DNA from 3 places in the Allobosea sp. FBZP-16 genome. Region 1 is predicted to be linked to each of the others. Evidence: predicted binding sites of a transcription regulator. Region 1 holds the regulator's gene; each other region holds the start of a gene.

What was found. The regulator PhoB, encoded in region 1, activates phosphate uptake and scavenging genes when phosphate is short. The targets are predictions, from matches to a motif close to TGTCATNNANCTGTCAT.
Region 2: CXY91_RS21705 (esterase-like activity of phytase family protein) is a predicted target of PhoB. The motif match lies at 863-879, and genes of this name have one in related genera.
Region 3: CXY91_RS00315 (BtaA family protein) is a predicted target of PhoB. The motif match lies at 838-854, and genes of this name have one in related genera.

Annotation. Positions count from the first base shown of each region.
Region 1 is NZ_LNCQ01000022.1:18,269-20,528, forward strand. Features, by position in the region: gene phoU (phosphate signaling complex protein PhoU) at 1-665, shown strand, start outside; gene phoB (phosphate regulon transcriptional regulator PhoB) at 694-1,392, shown strand; gene CXY91_RS06375 (YnfA family protein) at 1,402-1,722, opposite strand; gene CXY91_RS06380 (GcrA family cell cycle regulator) at 1,801-2,260, opposite strand, start outside.
Region 2 is NZ_LNCQ01000043.1:78,498-80,757, forward strand. Features, by position in the region: gene CXY91_RS21695 (helix-turn-helix domain-containing protein) at 1-241, opposite strand, end outside; gene CXY91_RS21700 (hypothetical protein) at 376-798, shown strand; gene CXY91_RS21705 (esterase-like activity of phytase family protein) at 936-2,260, shown strand, end outside.
Region 3 is NZ_LNCQ01000005.1:59,162-61,421, forward strand. Features, by position in the region: gene CXY91_RS00305 (PAS domain-containing protein) at 1-238, shown strand, start outside; gene msrB (peptide-methionine (R)-S-oxide reductase MsrB) at 257-688, opposite strand; gene CXY91_RS00315 (BtaA family protein) at 1,018-2,260, shown strand, end outside.

The DNA.
Region 1 (2,260 bases):
TCGCCGAGATGGGCGGCATGTCCGAGCGCATGCTCGGCGACTCCACCGTGGCTCTGGTGCGCCGCGACACCGCGCTCGCCCAGAAAATCATCAGCGCCGACCAGCGCCTCGACAATCTCCAGCGCGAGGTCGAGGAAAAGGCGGTGCTGACCATCGCTCGCCGCCAGCCGCTGGCGAACGACCTGCGCGAGCTGATCTCGGCAATCCGCATCGCCGCCGACATCGAGCGCGTCGGCGACCTCGCCAAGAACATCGCCAAGCGCGCCGTCGCGATCTCCGGCCAGTTCTCGCCGCCGCATCGCGCCGTCGTCGGCCTCGAGCATATGAGCCGCCTGGTCCAGGCCCAGCTCAAGGACGTGCTCGACGCCTATGCCGCCAGCAACGAGCAGAAGGCGATGGATGTCTGGCGCCGCGACGACGAGATCGACGCGCTCTACACCTCGCTGTTCCGCGAGCTCCTGACCTATATGATGGAGGACCCGCGCAACATCACCTTCTGCACGCATCTGCTGTTCTGCGCCAAGAACGTCGAGCGCATCGGCGACCACACCACCAACATCGCCGAGACCATCCACTATCTCGTCACCGGCCAGTCGATCGACGAGACCCGGCCGAAGCTCGACACCACCAACATCCTCGTCGACCTGCCGGCGGCCAATGGCTGAACCGGCGGGCGCTTGAACGGACGCTGACATGCCCGCACGCATCCTGATCGTCGAGGACGAGGAGCCGCTCACCTTGCTGCTGCGCTACAATCTCGAGGCCGAGGGCTTCGAGGTCGACAGCGTGGCGCGCGGCGACGACGCCGAACTGCACCTGCGCGACCATACGCCCGACCTCGTCCTGCTCGACTGGATGCTGCCCGGCCTCTCCGGCATCGAGCTCTGCCGGCGCCTGCGCACGCGGCGCGACACCGAGCGCGTGCCGATCATCATGCTGACAGCCCGCGGCGAGGAGACAGAGCGCGTCCGCGGCCTTGCCACCGGTGCCGACGACTATGTCGTCAAGCCGTTCTCGCTGCCCGAATTGATCGCCCGCATCCAGGCGCTGCTGCGCCGCGCCAAGCCCGGCCATGTCGCCGGTCTGCTCGCTGCCGGCGATCTCGAGCTCGACCGCACCACCCGGCGCGTCCGCCGCGCCGGCGCCGAATTGCATCTCGGCCCGACCGAGTTCCGCCTGCTCGAATTCCTGATGCAGGCCCCGGGCCGGGTCTATTCCCGGGCGCAACTGCTCGACGCCGTCTGGGGCCGCGACGTCTATATCGACGAACGCACCGTCGACGTTCATGTCGGGCGCCTGCGCAAGGCGATCACGCCGGCCAATGCCAAGGACCCGCTGCGCACGGTGCGCGGCGCCGGCTACGCCTTCGACGAGACGTTTGCCCGCAGCTGAGCGCTTCTGTCAGCGCGGCGCGGCGATGATCACCGCTGCGCCGGCAAGGCAGAGCGCGGCGCCTGCCAGGTCGTAGCGATCTGGTAGCACCTTCTCGACCAGCGCCATCCAGGCCAGCGACGCCACGATATAGACGCCGCCATAGGCGGCGAAGGTGCGCCCGGCGGCTGGACTGTCGAGCAGGGCCAGCAACCAGGCGAAAGCCGCAAGCGATACCAGGCCCGGCAGCAGCCACCAGGCCGACTTCCCGAGCTTGAGCCAGGCCCAGAAGGCGAAGCAGCCGGCGATCTCCGCCAGCGCCGCGGCGGCATAGGTCGCAAAGGTCGCCATGGCGCTCTCCCGTGGTCCTGCCCATAAAAAAGCCGGCCACGAGGGCCGGCTTTTCCGATTTTGGATGGTTACGCCGCCTCAGGCGCGGACGGGCTTGCGCTCGCGGCGCCGGTCGGCCGCCGGCTGGTAGGCGATCCGGGCGTGATAGGCGCAATAGGGCATGCCGGTCGCGCTGCGGCCGCCGCAGAAGCGGAACTCCGGCGTAGTCGGGTCGCCCATCGGCCACCGGCACATATATTCGCGCAGATCCATGATCGTGACCCGCTCGGAGAACGGCACGACCACGTCCTCGGCCGGCGCCGGAGCGCGCTCGACCTGTGCTTCGGTCGCGATTTCGGGTGCGAACTGCGGTGCCAGCGCGGTGTTGCCGCGAGTCAGCCCGGCGCCACCGTTCTGATGGCCGGCGGGATGGCTCGGCGGGCGGGCCGCCGGCTTGCGCGGGCGCGGCGTGGCCGAACCGGGGCTCTTGGCCCGGCCGGACAGGCCGAGACGGTGAACCTTCCCGATGACGGCGTTGCGCGTGACGCTGCCGAGCTCG
Region 2 (2,260 bases), on a different contig from region 1:
GATAGACCGGTGCATAGCCGGCCGAGAGCAGGAGCGCGTTGCGCTCGCGCAGCGGCACGCCGAGATGCTCGGCGAGCAGCAGGACCATGTCTCGGCTCGGGACCGAGCGGCCGCTCTCGACGAAGCTGAGATGCTTCTGCGAGATCTCGGCTTCGAGCGCGAGGTCGAGCTGGCTGAGACGGCGCAGCTGGCGCCAGTCGCGGATGAGATGCCCGATCGTGGGCTGCTGGTGCTTGTTCATGGTGGGCAAGGTAGCCGTAGCGGCGCCGCCATCCAATTACCTCTGGCTTAATCGACCGGCCGCCGGGCTTTCGTCAGCATGGCCTCCATCAGCAACCGCCCCGGATGAGACGGGGCCTGAACCGGAGAACGACCATGGCCTTCATCCAGTCCTCGCGTTTCCTGCGCAACGCCCTTGCCCTCGATGCCGCCGCCTGCGCCGCGACCGGCCTGCTGCTCAGCGTCGGCGCCGGTTCGCTCTCCGGCCTCCTCGGCTTTCCGGCGGAGTTTCTTCGCGGCGCCGGCCTGGTGTTGCTGCCTTGTGCTGCCCTGCTTGCGTTCTTCGCCAGCCGGCTTCGCCTGCCGCGCCTCGCAGTCTATGCCGTGATCGGCATCAACGTGCTCTGGATCGCCGACAGCGTGCTGATCCTCGTCGCCGGCTGGTTCGCGCCGACCACGCTCGGCATCGCCTTCGTCCTGGCCCAGGCCGCGGCGGTCGCGGTCGTCACCGAGCTCGAGGTGATCGGCCTGAAGAAGTCGGTCACGGAAACCGTTGGAACCGAAGCCGCTTTGCACTGACCAAACGGCCCGTTAGCCGAAGCCGCCGTGGCTCGCGCCGCGGCGGCCGTTGCTTGCGACGCCTTGTCACGAAACCGTCGTCTGTGCTCACTAGCCGGAAGGCCTGCCTCCCCACCCTGCGGAACAGGACCGTCCCAATGCGCAAACCCCTTGTCCTTGCGGCCCTCGCGACGCTCCTCTCTGGCGCAACGGCACTTGCCGAGCCGACCTTCAACCGTATCGCCACCTTCCAGGTGCCGCTGAACCTCCCGGCCGATCGCGACGCGAAGAAGAAGACGGTTGCGGAGATCATTTCGGCCAACGAGGCCGGCACCCTGCTCGCCTATACCGACGCCGAGCAGAAGGCGGTCGGTCTGATCGACATCACCACGGCCGATGCGCCCAAGCCCGCCGGCTTCATCCCGGTCGGCGGCGAGCCGACCTCGGTCGTCATCCTCGGCGAGCGCGCCTTCGCCGTCGTCGTCAGCTCCGGCGACAACTTCAAGGAGCCGGCCGGCCATCTCGCCACCATCGACCTGAGAACGAAGCAGGTCACAGCCAAATGCGAGCTAGGCGGCCAGCCCGATTCGATCGCCCTGACCAAGGACAAGGGCAAGCTCGCCATCGTCATCGAGAACGAGCGCGACGAGAAGCTGAACAAGGGCGACCTGCCGCAGCTTCCCGCCGGCAATCTCACTTTGATCGGCATCACGGGCGGCGAGGCCGATTGCGCCTCCAGGCAGATCGTCGACCTCACCGGCATCGCCGCGGTCGAGCCGACCGATCCTGAGCCGGAATTCGTCGACGTCAACCAGGACGGCCTTGCCGTGGTGACGCTGCAGGAGAACAACCACATCGCCGTGGTCGACACCAGGATCGGGAAGCTCGTTACGCATTTCCCGGCCGGCACCGTCGATCTCAAGAACATCGACAAGACCCGAGACGGTGAGATCAAGCCGGTCGAAGAGCTGAAGGGCTTGCGCCGCGAGCCCGATGCGGTGCGCTGGCTCGACACCGACCGCTTCGTCACCGCCAATGAGGGCGACTGGAAAGGCGGCTCGCGCGGCTTCACGATTTTTCGCAAGGACGGCACGGTCGAGTTCGATGCCGGCAACATGGTCGACCACATCGCCATCCGCCTCGGCCATTATCCGGAGCGCCGCTCAGCCGCTAAGGGCAGCGAGCCGGAGGGTATCGAGGTCGGCACCTATGATGGCGAGCGCCTGTTCTTCGTCGGGCTGGAACGCGCCTCACTCGTGCTCGTCTTCAAGGACGAGGGGCCGGGCAAGGCTCCGCGCTATCTGCAGGCCCTGCCGGGCGGCATCGCGCCGGAAGGGCTGCTGGCGATCCCGCAGCGCAATCTCTTCGTTGCCGCCTCCGAGGCCGATCTCGGCGAGAAGGACGGGCCGCGTTCGGCCGTGACAATCTATCAGCGCAGCGAGGCGCCAACCGCCTACCCGACGATCGTCTCGGCCGATGTCGA
Region 3 (2,260 bases), on a different contig from region 1:
GCTCGTCACCGATGTCGGGCTGCCTCGCGGCATGAACGGGCGCCAGCTCGCCGACGCGGCGCGCATGCACCGCCCGGATCTCGAGGTGCTGTTCGTCACCGGCTATGCCGAGAACGCTGTGCTCAACCACGGCCATCTCGAACCGGGCATGCACATCATGACCAAGCCGTTCGAGATGGAGGTCTTCGCACGCCGCGTCCGCGACCTGATCGACGGGCGCGGGCCGACGAAAGCCTGAGCCGCCGTCGGCGGTCCGTCAGACTTCCGGCGCAAAATCCATCGCCACGCCGTTGATGCAGTAGCGTAGGCCGGTCGGGGGCGGGCCGTCGGGGAAGACATGGCCGAGATGGCCGCCGCAATTGGCGCAATGCACCTCGACCCGGTGCATGCCGTAGCTGTAGTCCTCGCTCTCCTCGACCGCGCCTTCGAGTGGCTGGTCGAAGCTCGGCCAGCCGGTGCCGCTCTCGAACTTCTTGTGCGATTTGAACAAGGGCTGGCCGCAGCCGACGCAGGAAAACGTGCCGGCGCGCTTCTCGAAGTTCAGCGCGCAGGAGCCGGCCCGCTCTGTGCCGTGGCCGCGCAGCACCCGGTACTGCTCCGGCGTCAGCTTCTCGCGCCATTCGGCGTCGCTGAGCTGGAAGGGGAATTCACGCTCTGCGGGCTTTCCCGTTTTGGCGAACATGTCCATCAGGCCCATGCGAGGCTCCTTTCCGTGCGCTCTTGTTCGATTGTCGCGCAAGATATGGGGATTTGTCTTCCTGATGTCACGGGGGCGCAACGCGAGCTCGTTCACGTCCGCGTTCAATGGCGACGGCGCTCTCCTCCGGCGTCGCTTCGCGTCACCCAACCGTCACGCGACTCCTCTAGAGCCCGCTCCCGCCAGCTTGCACAGCGCGCAGGCGGGGAAAAGCGGTCTCCAGATCAATTTGGAGGCGGATTCACTGATCAGGTCGATCCGACCTGATCAAATCCGGCTCCAGCGGCTCGCCATCGCAATGGGCGGAAACGAGGGGCTTCGTGACGCAGACGATCCGCGCGGTGAAGCGCACGACGAACCTCGGGCTGACCAGCGCCGTCCATCGCAGCAAGCCGCTCTCGCGCGCCGGCCTGCTGGAGCGGATGTTCACGCTCGCCTTCTCCGGGCTGGTCTACCCGCAGATCTGGGAGGATCCGGTCGTCGACATGGAGGCACTGGCGCTGCAGCCCGGCGACCATCTCGTCGCGATCGCCTCGGGCTCCTGCAACATCCTGTCCTATCTCACCGCCGATCCCGCGAAGATCAGCGCGATCGACCTCAACGGCGCCCATATCGCGCTCGGGCATCTCAAGCTCGCGGCCCTGCGCGAAATCGACGATCATGCGGTCTTCCGCCGCTTCTTCGGGCAGGCGCAGTCCAAGGCCAATGTCGAGACCTATGACCGGCTGATCGCGCCGCGGCTCGACGCCGTCAGCCGCGCCTATTGGGAGGGGCGCAACCTCGCCGGCCAGCGCCGGATCGAGCTCTTCGCCCGCAATTTCTACCGCTACGGCCTGCTCGGCCGTTTCATCGGCACCGGGCACTTCCTCGCCCGCCGGCTCGGCTGCGATCCGCGGGTGATGCTGCAGGCCAAGACGATGCAGGAGCAGCGGGCGCTGTTCAACCGGCATCTGGCGCCGGTTTTCGAGAAGAAGCTCGTGCGCTGGCTGGTGCGCCAGCCGGCCTCGCTCTACGGGCTCGGCATTCCGCCGGCGCAATACAAGGCACTGGCCGCCGATGGCGATGCCGGCATCCGCGCCGTCCTGCGCCACCGGCTGGAGCGGCTGGCCTGCGGCTTCGACCTGAAGACCAACTACTTCGCCTGGCAGGCCTTCGGCCGCGGTTACGGAACCGAGCCGGATGCGGCGGTGCCGCCCTATCTGGAGCAGGGCAATTTCGAGACGGTGAAGGCGCGCGCCGGGCGCGTCTCCTACCATCAGAGCGCGATCACCGCCTTCCTCGAGAAGCAGCCAGCCGAAAGCTGCAACGGCTTCGTGCTGCTCGATGCCCAGGACTGGATGAACGATGCCGATCTGACGGCGCTGTGGACGCAGATCACCCGCAGCGCCGCGCCCGGCGCCCGCGTGATCTTCCGCACCGCGGCCGACGAGCGGCTGCTGCCCGGCCGCGTGCCGGAGGCGATCCTGGCGCAATGGCAGTATCAGGAGGAGCGCAGCCGCGCGCTCGGAGCGCGCGATCGCTCCTCGATCTACGGCGCCTTCCATCTCTATGTCCGCGGAGCGG